One region of the Streptomyces sp. CNH287 genome, then DNA from elsewhere that is predicted to be linked to it. Evidence: riboswitches for the same ligand, from Rfam matches in the RefSeq annotation. Region 1 holds a riboswitch; the other holds the start of a gene.
The links. Region 1 has a riboswitch for cobalamin ahead of metE (5-methyltetrahydropteroyltriglutamate--homocysteine S-methyltransferase). Riboswitches for the same ligand answer to the same signal wherever they lie in the genome.

Region 1 (6,971 bases):
TGCCGGTAGCCGGGCTCGTTCACGGCCGCGTCCGCGGCGGTGAGGGCGCCGACCACGGCCACCACCAGCAGGTCCAGCACGTACGGCGGCAGCGCGCGGAGGCGCCGTACCAGGCCGTCGGGGGTCAACATGTGTCTCACCGTAGGAGGCGCGGGCGGGGCGCGCATACGACTCCGGGAGTAGCGGGCGCGGCTGGCCGAGCGGATCGCCAACCGCTTCGGCGAGGTCTTCGAGGCCGCACCGGTGCCCGACGCCGCACCCGAGGCCGCACCTGCGGCGTCGGGCGGTGGCGGCCCGGTCAGCCCGTGACCGCCAGCACCGCGACGGCCGGGCCGAAGGCGCCGCCGAGCTGGTAGCAGAGCGAGAACAGGCCGATCGCCGTGGGCCGTTGGGCCGGGGCCGCCGCACCGGCGGCGTACGAGGCGAGCACCGCGTTGCCCGCGACCGCGGCGGCCCCCGCCAGCGCGGCCACCCCCAGCAGCAGCGGTGCCCACGGGGTGAGCAGCGCGGCCAGCGGCGCCAGCGCGCCGAGCGCGATCAGCACGGCCAGCACGGTCGGCCGCCCCAGGCGGGCGGAGGCGGCCGGCAGCAGCCAGCCGAGCACGGAGCCGGCCAGCAGGGCGGCCAGCTGGCCGGTGCCGACGGTGGCGGTGGACCAGCCCGTACGGTCCGCGAGCAGTTCGGGCACGGCGAAGAGCAGCACGAAGTACGAGGTGGACAGGGCGCAGGCGAGCAGCGCCGAGGTGGCGAAGGCGGGCGTACGCACCACGGCGCGGGGGACGAAGCCGTCGAGCCGTGAGCGCGTGTGTGCCAGGAGCAGCAGGCCGAGTACGAGCGCGACGAGCACGGCCGGCACCGGACAGCGCGGGATCAGCACCAGCGCCGAGGCCAGCACGGTCAGCAGCGCGGCACCCCGGGCGTCGAAGCGGCCCCCGGCGGACGGGACTTCGGCGGACGGGGCCCCGGGTGACGGCGCCTGGGCCGGTGCCGCCTCGGGCCGTACGGCGCGCGCGACGGCCGGGACGGCCAGCAGGACGACGGCCGGGACCGCGAGCGCGAGCCGCCACGACGCCGTTTCGCTCAGCCAGGAGCCGAGCAGCGGCCCGGTCGCGCCCAGCACCCCGAAGCCGGAGGTGATCACGCCCATCCGGCGGGCCGTGCCGGCCAGGGTGAGGGCGAGGGTGATCAGCCCCGCACCGCCTGCGGCCTGCGCGGCCCGTCCGGCCAGCGCCAGCGGCAGCCAGGGCGAGACGGCCACCAGCGCCGTGCCCGCCGCCACCAGGGCGGCGCCGAGCCGGAGCGCGGCGGCCGTACCGTGCCGGCGCAGGCGGCCGGCCAGCAGCGGGGTGCTCACCGCCATCGCCCAGGCGAACACGGTGACGAACCAGGTCGCGGTGGCCTTGCCGGTGCCGAGCGAGTGGGCCATGTCGGGAAGGATCAGCACGGGGCTGTTGGCCCCGGCGGCGATCGGCGCCGTCAGCAGCGCCAGCCAGGCGGCGTGGACGCGCCGGGGCGGCGGGGCGGCCCGCGCCGGTCGTGCGGCCGCTGCGGCGGGCGGGGTGGGCAGGGTGGCGGTCGCTCGGGTCTCGCGCACGGCTGGCGGTCCCTTCCTCCAGGGCAGTAATCTCAACGTTGAGATAAAAACAGCTCAGTCTTCTCAACGTCAAGTGTATGAACGTTGAGAGAATGAACTTTGAGAGGAGCCCCGATGGGTGATGCGGTGGACGTGATCGTCGGCCAGTGGACCAAGGAGCGGCCGGAGCTGGCCGACGACCTGTGGCCGGTCCAGGTGATCGGCAGACTCCAGCGGCTCGGGCGCTACCTGGACCGGGAGATGAAGAGCTTCGCCGCCGCACGCGGGCTGGAACTGGGCGAGTTCGACGTCCTCACCACCCTCCAGCGGTCCGGCCCGCCGTACGAGCTGACGGCCGGTGCGCTGCTGAAGGCGTCCATGGTGACCTCCGGGGCGATCACCAACCGCATCGACCGGATGGAGACCAAAGGGCTGGTCGAGCGGGTACGCGACGAAGGCGACCGCCGCACCGTCAAGATCCGCCTCACCGAGCGGGGCAGCGAGTTGATCCTCGCCGTCATGTCCGAGCACCTGGCCAACGAGGCCCGGACGCTGGCGGGGCTGGAGCGGGCGGAGTGCGACCAACTGGCCGACGCCCTCCGCACGTTGCTGGAGTCCCTCGGCGACACCTCGCTCAGCTGATGGCCTCACCCCCGCACCCGCCGCTGGACCGGTGGGACCCCGCGTCCCCGGCCGAGGCCGCCCGCCTCTTCGCCGGGCTGGGCGTCCCCTGGTGGGTGGCGGGCGGCTGGGCCATCGCGCTCGCGGCGGGCCGCCCCGTACGCGAGCACGCCGACCTGGACGTACTGCTGCTGCGGCGCGACCAGCTCGCCGTGCAGCGGGCCCTGCCCGACTGGCGCTGGTGGGCCGCCGACCCGCCCGGCACGCTGCGCCCGTGGGCGCCCGGCGAGACGCTGCCGCACGGGGTGCAGGACATCTGGTGCCAGCCCGGCCCCCGCGCCCCCTGGCGCCTCCAGGTCATGCTGGACGAGGCGGACGGCGGCGCGTGGGTCTCGCACCGCGACCCGCGCGTCCGGCTGCCGCTCGCGGCCGTCGGCCGCACCTCCGGGGAGGGCATCCCCTACCTCGCGCCGGAGGTGCAGCTCTTCTACAAGGCCGGATCGCCCCGGCCCAAGGACGAGCAGGACCTGGCCGCCGCCCTGCCCCTGCTCGACCCGGGCCGGCGGCAGTGGCTCACCGGCACGATCACCCGCACGTACGGCCCGCAGCACCCCTGGCTGGCACGCCTGCGCCCCTGACCGGGCGGGTCCCTGACCGGGCGGGTCCCTGGCCGGACGGGTCCCTGGCCGGGCACTCGTCAGCCCAGGGTGTCCCGGACCTCCCGTGCCGCCGCCACCAGGTTCTCCAGCGAGGCGCGCACCTCCGGCCAGGCACGGGTCTTCAGCCCGCAGTCGGGGTTGGCCCACAGCCGCTCCGCCGGGATCGCGCGCAGCCCCTCGCGCAGCAGCGCGGCCAGTTCGGCCGCCTCGGGCACCCGGGGCGCGTGGATGTCGTACACCCCCGGGCCGACCTCGCGCGGGTAGCCCGCCCTGGCGAGTTCACCGGCGACCTCCATGCGCGAGCGGGCCGCCTCCAGGCTGATGACGTCGGCGTCCAGCGCCTCGATGGCGGCGAGGATCTCACCGAACTCGGCGTAGCACATGTGGGTGTGGATCTGGGTCTCCGCACGGACGCCGCCGGTGGTCAGGCGGAAGGCCTCGGTGGCCCATTCCAGGTAGGCGGGGCGGTCGGCGGCGCGCAGCGGCAGGGTCTCCCGCAGGGCGGGCTCGTCGACCTGGATGACCGAAGTACCCGCCGCCTCCAAGTCGTCGACCTCGTCGCGCAGGGCGAGCGCGACTTGGCGCGCGGTGTCGCCGAGCGGCTGGTCGTCGCGGACGAAGGACCAGGCGAGCATGGTGACGGGCCCGGTGAGCATGCCCTTGACCGGCTTGCCGGTGCGGCTCTGCGCGTAGCGCGTCCAGCGCAGCGTCATGGGCGCGGTGCGGGAGACGTCCCCGGCCAGCACGGGCGGGCGCACGTAGCGGGTGCCGTACGACTGGACCCAGCCGTGCTGGGTGGCCACGTAGCCGGTCAGCCGCTCGGCGAAGTACTGCACCATGTCGTTGCGTTCGGGCTCGCCGTGCACCAGGACGTCCAGCCCGGCCTTCTCCTGGAAGTCCAGCACCTCCTGGATCTCGGCGGCGATCCGCCCGTCGTACGCCGCCTGCCCGATGCGGCCCGCGCGCAGGTCGGCGCGGGCCCGGCGCAGTTCGGCGGTCTGCGGGAAGGAGCCGACGGTGGTGGTCGGTACGCGCGGCAGGCCCAGGCGCGCGCGCTGGGCGACGGCCCGCTCCTCGTAAGGCTCTGCCCGCTTGGCGTCCGAGGGGCGCACGGCCGCACAGCGGGCCCGTACGGCGGGGTCGCGGGTGAGCACGGAGACCGAACGGGCGCTGCGGGCCGCCCGGTTGGCGGCCAGCTGCGGGCCGATGGCCTCGGTGCCCTCGGCCAGCCCGCGTGCCAGCGTGACCACTTCGTCCGTCTTCTGGCGGGCGAAGGCGAGCCAGCGGGCGACCTCCGGGTCCACGCCGTCCTCGAGCGAGGCGTCCAGCGGCACGTGCAGGAGGGAGCAGGAAGGGGCGACGTCCACCCGGGCGGCCAGGCCCAGCAGCGTGGCCAGGGTGGCCAGCGAGCGCTCCAGGTCGTTGATCCAGACGTTGCGGCCGTCGACGACGCCCGCGACCAGCCGCTTGCCCGGCAGGCCGCCGACGGCCGCGAGGTCGTCCAGGTTGGCGGCGGCGGGCCCGGTGAAGTCGAGGGCGAGGCCCTCGACCGGCGCCTGCGCGAGGACGGGCAGCGCCTCGCCGAGCCGGTCGAAGTAGGCGGCGACCAGCAGCCGGGGCCGGTCGGTGAGGCCGCCCAGCTCGCGCAGGACGCGGGCGGCGGCGCCGAGCACGGCGGGCGACTGGTCCTGCACGAGGACCGGCTCGTCCAGCTGCACCCAGGCGGCGCCGGCGGCGCGCAGGTCGGCGAGGACCTCGGCGTAGACGGGGAGCAGCCGGTCCAGCAGGGTCAGCGGCTCGAACCCCGGGTCGACGCCGGGGGCGGGCTTGGCCAGCAGCAGGAAGGTGAGCGGGCCCACCAGCACCGGGCGCGCGGTGTGGCCCTCGGCGCGGGCCTCGGTGAACTCGGCGACGGGCTTGGCGGAGTCGGCCGTGAAGACGGTGCCGGGGCCCAGTTCGGGCACCAGGTAGTGGTAGTTGGTGTCGAACCACTTGGTCATCTCCAGCGGCGGGGTGCGCTGGTCGCCGCGCGCCATCGCGAAGTACCCGCCCAGGGCGTCCGCTTCGACGGCGGCCCGGTGCCGCTCGGGGACGGCGCCCGTCATCACCAGGGTGTCCAGCATGTGGTCGTAGAGCGAGAAGTCGCCGGTGGGGACCTCTTGGATGCCTGCCTCCGCGAGCCGGCGCCGGGTGTCGCGGCGCAGCCGGGCGGCCGTGCCGAGCAGCTCGTCGGCACTGCGCCGCCCCGCCCAGTAGCCCTCGACGGCCTTCTTCAGCTCGCGTCCCGGGCCCTGCCGGGGGTGGCCGTGCAGGGTGGGCAGCGGGCGGTCGTGCGCGGCGGCGGGGTCGGCGTAGGCAGGATCGGCAGGGGCGGAGCCGGTGGTGGCGCCGACGGGGGTGGCGGAACTGTCAGCCACGGAACTCTCCTTCGCGAGTCGCGGTGCGACCCCGGTGCCGCCCGGGAGGCGCGAAGGCAGGACCGGCGGGCGGCACACGAGACCGTGTGCGGCTGCCCGCGCTCCGCCGACCCGCCCTCGAGGTCACCGAGATCACCGCGTACGGGATCGCACGCGGGCAGTGGCAGGTCTTCGGACTCGCGGGCACACCCTGCCGGTCCAGGCCCGGCCGGGCACCTACTGGCCGTCGCTTCCCAGGCCCAGTTCTGCGGCCCAGTGCGCGTGACGCCGTTCGTTCCCACTCACCGCTGCGGGGCAGTCCCGGACTCGCACCGGGTTCCCTCTTGTCGTCGCCACCGCCTGGCGGGCGGGGCGAACCAGCTGCACACCCCACACAATCACAGCGGCGGAGCGGGGTGAAGACGGCATCGGACCGCATCGCGCCCGTACGCGTCCGGACGGTGACGGGGGCGGTACGGAACGGGTGTGCGCGTGTCCGCCAGGGACGCGGAAGCGGACGCTTTCCGGCCCGATTCCGTGACGTTCCCCACGGTCGGCCGCCCCAAGTGCCCCGGCTGTCGCGGCGTCCGCGCAGGCTCTGCCCGGGGCAGTTGCCCCGCGCAAGGGGCGGGCGTGCATGCGTCCACACTTCACTCGTACGGGTGTCATCGCAGCTCGGGGGCGTACGGCTACCCACGGGTATGCGCCGGGTACGCACCGCCTGTGCGCCCGCAGGGGAAAGCGGGCAGGCCGGACGGGAGGCGCAGGGGGCGTATCCGAGGAGTCTTGTCCTGAACGCGGTGGGTGAGATTGCCGCGCTCCTGGCCTAACCTTGACGGTATGTCCCCTACTCCTTCACCCGCGTCGAGGTCGTCGCGGTTACCCGTCGAAGAAGCCAACGCAGCGATCCGCGCGTTCGTGGCAGGCCGCAAGGTATGGACGCCTGCCGACCTCGCGGAGCTGGCGCGGCTGCGGCAGGACTGGATGGACGCGGCCAGCGGCCGGACCGGGGGCCGGCAGCGAAACGCGGACGAGGGTGAGGAGGCGGCGTAGGCCGCCCCTCACCCCCATCCACCGACCCTCATCACCCGCGCCTTTCACCCTCCTCCCTCTCCTTCACAGTTCGTCCCAGGCCGCGCCCAGCCTGCGCACCAGTTCGGTCAGAGTCGGCGGCGGCATCGTGTACGGCACCCGGATGTGGCTCTCGTACGCCCCCTCCGCGTCCATCGTCGCCCCCGGTACGACCTCGACCCCGTGCCGGAGGGCCACCTGCGCGTACACCGCGGCGTCGACGCGGCCCGGCAGCCGTACCCACAGCGCCGAGCCGCCGTCCGGCGTGCGCCACCTCCAGTCCGGCAGGCGTTCGGCGAACAGCCGCTCCAACAGCCCCAGGCGCGCCCGCAGTTCGCCCGCCCGCTCCGCGCGGATCGCGGCGAGCCCCGGCAACAGCCGTGCGGCCAGCGCCTGTTCGAGCACGGGCCCGCCGAGGTCGGCGAGCGTCTTGAGGCGGGCCAGGCGCTCCACCACCTGCTCGGGGCCGCGCACCCAGCCGATACGCAGCCCGCTCCACACGGACTTCGCCAGTGAGCCGACGGTGAGGACCTGCGCGTCCCGCCCGGCGAAGGCGCCGATGGGCGGCGGCTCGGCGACGGTGCCCAGACACGCGTTGTAGGCCAGGTCCTCCACCACCGGGACGCGGTAGCGGGCGGCCAGTTCGGCGAC
Region 2 (6,971 bases), on a different contig from region 1:
CATGACGCGCTCGGAGATGCGGGTGGAGAGCTGCCGCGCCGCCGCCGAGTCGAAGGGCAGCCGCAGCCGGAAGAAGACGTCCTGGAGGCCCATCAGGCCCAGACCGACCGGGCGCCAGCGGGAGTTGGAGGCGCCCGCCTCAGCGGTCGGGTAGAAGTTGATGTCGACGACGCGGTCCAGGAAAGTGACGGCCGTACGGACGGTGGCGTCGAGCCGCTCCCAGTCCACCTCCCCGCCGTCGGTCAGGTGTGCGGCGAGGTTGACGGAGCCCAGGTTGCAGACGGCCGTCTCCCCGTCGTCGGTGACCTCCAGGATCTCCGTGCACAGGTTCGAGGAGTGCACGACGCTGCCGGGCTCCGCCGTCTGGTTCGCGGTGCGGTTGGCGGCGTCCTTGAAGGTCATCCAGCCGTTCCCGGTCTGCGCGAGGGTGCGCATCATCCGGGCGTACAGCTCGCGCGCGGGCAGCGTACGGACCGCGAGCCCGGCGGCCTCGGCGCGGCGGTAGGCGGCGTCGAACTCGTCGCCCCACAGGTCGACCAGCTCCGGTGTGTCGGACGGGGAGAAGAGCGACCAGGCGGTGTCCGCCTCGACCCGGCGCATGAACTCGTCCGGAATCCAGTGCGCGAGGTTGAGGTTGTGGGTGCGCCGGGCCTCCTCGCCGGTGTTGTCGCGCAGTTCGAGGAACTCCTCGATGTCCGCGTGCCAGGTCTCCAGATAGACGCAGGCCGCGCCCTTGCGCCTGCCGCCCTGGTTGACCGCGGCCACCGAGGAGTCCAGCGTCCGCAGGAAGGGGACGATGCCGTTCGAGTGCCCGTTCGTGCCCCGGATGAGCGAACCGCGGGCGCGGATGCGGGAGAACGGCAGGCCGATGCCGCCGGCGTGCTTCGAGAGGCGGGCCACCTGGTGGTAGCGCTGGTAGATCGAGTCGAGTTCGTCCAGCGGTGAGTCCAGCAGGTAGCACGAGGACATCTGGGGGTGCCGGGTGCCGGAGTTGAACAGCGTGGGGGAGGAGGGGAGATAGGCGAGCGTGCTGGTCAGCCGGTACAGCTCGGCCACCTCGCGCACCGCTGCCGCGGCCTGCTCGGCGGTGTCGCCCTCGGCGGCCAGCCCGCAGGCCACGCGCAGCAGGAAGTGCTGCGGCGTCTCGATGACCTGCCGGGTGCGCGGGTGCCGCAGCAGGTAGCGCGAGTGGACGGTACGCAGCCCGAAGTAGCCGAAGCGGTCGTCCGCTCCCGCCGCGAGGGCGGCCTCCACCAGCGCGTCCAGCCGGTCCGCGTGCCGGGTGACGAACCGCGCCGTGCCGTCCGCGATCAGCCCCTCGCGGTGCCCCACCGCGACCGAGGTGGAGAAGGAGACGGCGCCCTGCCCGGCCGCCTCGTCCCGTACGGCGAGGGTGAGCAGCCGGGCGGCGAGCCGCGAGTACTCCGGCTCCTCGCCGATCAGCCCGGCCGCCGCCTCGGCGGCGAGGGACCGCAACTCCGCCGCGCCGGAGCCCGGATGACGGCCGCGCAGCGCGGCGGCGGCCACCCGGTGCGGGTCGGCTGCGGGCAGGTCGGCGCTGAGGCGGACCAGCAGGGCGGTGAGTTCCGCGGCGGCGGATTCCGCGCCCGCGGGGCCCGCTGAGACGGGCTCCGCGGTGGCGGGTGCGGCTGGTGCGATGGTCACGGGACGTGCTCTCCCTCGCTCGGCTGGAGCCACGGGGAGGGGCACGACGGGCGTGAGCGGCTCCGGACTTCAAGGCACGACGGCGCTCCGCGTCCGCCGGCCCAACCCACGAGGCCCGGACGTGTACAAAACCGTCGGCAGGTGCTCGGGCTCGGCCGCGGCGCGGTGGACGCGCCCGCCATACCGTTGCGGGACAGCTCCGGATTCACACCGGATTCCCCTGCGGCGACAGCAAGCACCACCATACATGTGGTGCCACCCAGCTCATGCACCCCAAGATGTGGTGTCCCGCGCGGGCGACAGGAAGGCGCTCAGCCGGACAGCTCCAGTGCGAAGGTCCACAGCGGCAGGCCCGGCAGCGGCTCCCAGTCCCGCTCCGGGGTGCGGACGAAACCCAGCCGCCCGTACAGCCGGTGGGCCGCCGCCATCTCCGGCACGCTGGAGAGCACCACCCGGCGCAGTCCCAGCCCGCGCGCCCGCGTGAGGCACTCGCGTACGAGCGCCTCGCCCACGCCCCGGCCCCGGCCGGCCGGGAGCACCGCGAGCATCCGGAACTCGGCCTCGCCCGGCCCCGCGATGTCCGCGTACTCCCCGCCCGCGCCGACGAAGGCGACCGCGCCCAGCAGCGCGCCGGCGCCGCCCGCCTCGGCCGGTCCCGCCGTCTCCACGGCCACCAGCACCTGCGTGTGCCGAGCGCGGCGCCGGGCGTCCCGCAGCTCCTCGAGGTAGGGATCGCTCACCCCGTGGGTCAGCAGCCCGTCGCCGAGGTACACCCGGGCGGTCAGCTCGCCGACGTCTGCGAGTTCTTCCTCGCGCGCCGCCCTGATCGTTATGTCCATGACCGCCAGCATGCGGTACGCGCCCGGGTGCGTACCGGGCAGGCCCTCAGTGGCCGCCGGCCGCCGGGGGCAGGTCCTTGACCTTGGGGTCGCCCGCGTCCGCCGTGTAGTCGGCCGGGACGGTCTCGTCGACGCCCTCCGGCGCCTTCAGCGCCCGCAGGACGAACGTGAGGGCCACCGTCACCACCGCGTTCAGCACGATCGCGGTCAGCCCGATGTAGCCGATCTCGCCGATCATCGGGATCGAGTCGTTGCTGCCGCCGAAGTGCTTCTGCTTGGGCGAGGAGACGTGGTACGCGGCGATCGTGCCGTACGCCATGCCGACGGCCCAGCCCGCCAGCAGCGCCCAGCGGTGCAGCCACCGGGTGAACAGGCCGCCGACCAGGGCGGGGAAGGTCTGGAGAATCCAGATGCCGCCCAGCAGCTGGAAGTTGATCGCCGTCGACTTGTCCAGCGTCAGGACGAACACCAGCGCCCCCACCTTGACCACCAGCGAGGTGATCTTGGAGACCTTGGTCTCCTGCGCCGGGGTGGCGTCCGGTTTGAGGAAGTCCCGGTAGATGTTGCGGGTGAAGAGGTTCGCGGCGGCGATGGACATGATCGCCGCCGGGACCAGCGCCCCGATGCCGATCGCGGCGAACGCCACCCCGGTGAACCAGTCCGGGAACATGTTCTCGAACAGCTGGGGCACGATCAGCTGCCCGTTCTCGACCTCGATGCCCGCCGCGATGCCCATGAAGCCCAGCAGCGCCAGCAGGCCCAGCATGAGCGAGTACAGCGGCAGGATGGTGGTGTTGCGGCGGATCACCTCGCGGCTGCGGCTGGAGAGCGTCGCGGTGATCGCGTGCGGGTACATGAACAGCGCGAGCGCCGACCCCAGCGCCAGGGTGGCGTACGCCCAGTGCGCGTCGGGCCCGGCCACCAGGGAGCCGCCGGTCTCCGAGAGCTTCTCCTCGGCGTCGCTGAAGATGTCGTCGAACCCGCCCAGTTCGATGGGGATGTAGATGATCGCGACCACGATCACCAGGTAGATCAGCGCGTCCTTGACGAAGGCGATCAGCGCCGGGGCGCGCAGGCCGGACGAGTAGGTGTACGCGGCCAGCACGCCGAAGGCGATCAGCAGCGGCAGGTCCTTGACGAACCAGTGCGTCGACTCGCCGCCGCCCACCCCCAGCACGTCCAGCACCGCCTGGATGCCGACGAGTTGGAGCGCGATGTACGGCATCGTGGCCAGGATTCCGGTGAGGGCGACCGCGAGCGAGAGCCCCTTGGAGCCGAAGCGCCCCTTCACGAAGTCCGAGGTCGTCACGTAGCCGTGCCGGTGGGAGACCGACCAGAGGCGGGGCAGGAAGGTGAAGATCAGCGGGTAGACGAGGATCGTGTACGGCACCGCGAAGAAGCCGGCCGCGCCCGCCGCGTACACCGCGGCCGGGACGGCGACGAAGGTGTACGCGGTGTACAGGTCGCCGCCGAGCAGGAACCAGGTGATCCAGGTGCCGAAGCTGCGCCCGCCCAGGCCCCACTCGTCCAGGTTGTCGGCCGTCGCCCTGCGCCAGCGGGCGGCGAGGAAGCCCATCACCGTGACCAGGGCGAAGAAGAAGAGGAAGACGCTGAGCGCGACGACGTTGACGCCTTCGTTCACTTCGGCTCAGCCCCCTCGGTCCGCCCGCCCTGACCGCCGTGCCCGCCCTGACCCGCGTGCCCGGCCGCCTGCTTGCGGGCCGCCTGCTCCCGGCGTACGAGCACGTACGCGACGCAGGTCAGCGCCGTCGAGATCGGCACCCAGAGCATCTGGTACCAGTAGAAGAACGGGATGCCGATGAAGGCCGGGTCCACGCTGTCGTACGAGCCGACCCAGAGCATCGAGACGAACGGCGCGAGGAGGCACAGCCCGGCCACCACGCGCGAGGGCGTGACGACCGGTTCGCGGGCGTGCGGTGGTGACATGAAGGCGACTCCGTCCCTGGGGCTCCGGCCGGTCTTCTGCGGGGTGGCAGAAATCTAGTCACAGAGCGGTCCCCCGTCACTACCCCGATCAGTAACGGACAGGCCACGCGGAGCGTGTAGGCGTCACGGAGGTGCGGTGGATGGGCGGGAACGGGCGGGGGAAGGCCGCGCGGAGCCGCCGCCCGCTCAGGGGCGGGGCCGCTGGAGCCGGGCCACGAACTTGTAGCGGTCGCCGCGGTAGACCGACCGCACCCACTCCACCGGCTCACCGTCGGTGTCCCGCGAGTGCCGCGAGAGCATCAGCATCGGCAGGCCCACGTCGGTGGCCAGCAGCCCGGCCTCCCGCGGGGTGGCCAGCGAGGTCTCGATGGTCTCCTCGGCCTCCGCCAGGTGGACGTCGTAGACCTCCGCCAGCGCAGTGTAGAGCGAGGAGTACTTGACCAGGCTGCGCCGCAGGGCGGGGAAGCGCTTCTCGGAGAGGTGCGTGGTCTCGATGGCCATCGGTTCGCCGCTGGCCAGCCGCAGCCGCTCGATGCGCAGCACCCGGCCCCCGGCGAGGATGTCCAGCAGGCCGGCCAGGCGGTCGTCCGCGGTGATGTAGCCGATGTCCAGGAGCTGCGAGGTGGGTTCGAGTCCCTGGGCCCGCATGTCCTCGGTGTAGGAGGTGAGTTGGAGCGCCTGGGAGACCTTGGGCTTGGCGACGAACGTGCCCTTGCCCTGTATCCGCTCCAGCCGTCCCTCGACCACGAGTTCCTGGAGTGCCTGGCGGACGGTCGTCCGTGAGGTGTCGAACTCGCTTGCCAGCGTGCGCTCCGGCGGGACCGGGGTGCCCGGTGGCATGGTTTCGGTCATCTCGAGCAGATGGCGCTTGAGCCGGTAGTACTTGGGAACGCGCGCGGTGCGTGTCGCCGCCTGCCCGTTCCCCCCGCTTCCGCCCCCGCCGGCGGTGCGGGCGGTGGCCACCCTGTCTATCCCGACCTCAGTGGCCGCAACCCCGTCGGTGCCCATGGCACGCCTTCCCGACTCGTGTCGTGCTGCCGTCACCGGCTCCTCCGTGTACGTCGCGGGTCACATCGTGGCACGGGCTCTGCCAAGGGGGGTGTCCCAGCTCAGATGTCGTTCCGGTAACGGAACCGACTGTGAGCTTTATACACCGTTGACACCCCTATAGGTCTAGGCCAAGCTGCGGGCACTGGTCTAAACCATTAAAGACCAAACCCAGACCCACGGGCAGTACGCGGCGTATGTCTTCTGTCATCTCGGTGGGCGGGGGGTTTCTGGTGGTCCCTTGAGGAGGATGACGTGAAGCGCAAGCTCATAGCGGCTGTAGGAGCCGCCACGATGGTGGCCACGGTCGCCGGTTGTGGCTCCGACGATGACGACAGCGGCAGCGGCGGCGGCAACAAGACGCTGACCGTCTGGGCGATGGACGGCTCGGCCCCCGAAGCCTGGGTCAAGGAACTCAACAAGGAGTTCGAGGCCAAGAACAAGGGCGTCAAGGTCAAGATCAAGGTACAGCAGTGGAACGGCATCCAGGAGAAGATCACCACCGCCCTCTCCGAGGACGCTCCGCCGGACGTGATCGAACTGGGTAACACCCAGACCGCCGGCTACGCGGTCACCGGCGGCCTCGCCGACCTGACCGACATGAAGGGCGAGCTGGGCTACGACACGTGGACCAAGGGCATGCTGCCCTCCGCCGAACTTGACGACAAGCTCTACAGCGCCCCCTGGTACGCGGCCAGCCGCGTCGTGGTCTACGACAAGAAGGCCTACGCGGACGCCGGCGTCAAGCCGCCGACCACCCGCGACGAGTGGGTCGACGGTCTCGAGAAGCTCAAGGCCAAGGGCGACAAGCAGCCCATCTACCTCCCCGGCCAGAGCTGGTACGTCTACTCCGGTTTCCTGTGGGACGAGGGCGGCGAGCTGGCCGTCGAGGACGGCGACAAGTGGAAGGGCGCGCTGGACAGCCCCGAAGCCGTGAAGGCGATGAACTTCTACAAGAAGCTCCAGTCCTTCTCCACCGGCCCCAAGGACGCCGACGAGGCCACCCCGCAGCAGTCCACGGACGTCGTGCCCAAGGGCAAGGTCGCCTCGTGGATCGGGCTCGGCTGGGAGGCCGGCGGCGCCATCGACGCCATGAAGAAGGCCGGCGGCAAGGCCGACTTCGGCTACTTCCCGATCCCGGGCAAGACGGCCGGCAAGCCGGGCAGCACCTTCCTGGGCGGCTCCAACCTCGCCGTCTCGGAGCGCTCGCAGAACAAGGACCTCGCGAAGGAGTGGCTGAAGATGGCCACTTCCGAGAAGTGGATGACGAAGTACGCCGAGGCCACCGAGGGCGGTCTGCTGCCCAACAGCGAGGCCGCGCAGTTCACCCCGGCCAAGGGCTCCTTCGCCGAGGCCATGGGGAAGACCGCCGACACCGGCCGCACCACGCCCATCACCCCGGGCTGGGCCAACGTCGAGACGGACCCGAACCCGATCAAGGAGTACATGACCAAGGTGCTCAAGGGTGAGGAC

Region 2: it holds a riboswitch for cobalamin, as region 1 does, so the genes downstream of both, H299_RS0107865 (ribonucleoside-diphosphate reductase subunit alpha) here and metE (5-methyltetrahydropteroyltriglutamate--homocysteine S-methyltransferase) in region 1, are expected to answer to the same signal.

Annotation. Positions count from the first base shown of each region.
Region 1 is NZ_KE384251.1:580,604-587,574, reverse strand. Features, by position in the region: gene H299_RS0126400 (sensor histidine kinase) at 1-131, opposite strand, end outside; gene H299_RS0126395 (MFS transporter) at 299-1,594, opposite strand; gene H299_RS0126390 (MarR family transcriptional regulator) at 1,709-2,215, shown strand; gene H299_RS0126385 (nucleotidyltransferase domain-containing protein) at 2,215-2,832, shown strand; gene metE (5-methyltetrahydropteroyltriglutamate--homocysteine S-methyltransferase) at 2,892-5,174, opposite strand; cobalamin riboswitch at 5,416-5,647, opposite strand; gene H299_RS40690 (hypothetical protein) at 6,168-6,302, shown strand; gene H299_RS0126370 (aminotransferase-like domain-containing protein) at 6,366-6,971, opposite strand, start outside.
Region 2 is NZ_AUKQ01000005.1:336,560-343,530, forward strand. Features, by position in the region: gene H299_RS0107865 (ribonucleoside-diphosphate reductase subunit alpha) at 1-1,665, opposite strand, end outside; cobalamin riboswitch at 1,785-1,923, opposite strand; gene H299_RS0107870 (GNAT family N-acetyltransferase) at 1,977-2,504, opposite strand; gene mctP (monocarboxylate uptake permease MctP) at 2,551-4,146, opposite strand; gene H299_RS32785 (DUF3311 domain-containing protein) at 4,143-4,451, opposite strand; gene H299_RS0107885 (GntR family transcriptional regulator) at 4,638-5,459, opposite strand; gene H299_RS0107890 (extracellular solute-binding protein) at 5,754-6,971, shown strand, end outside.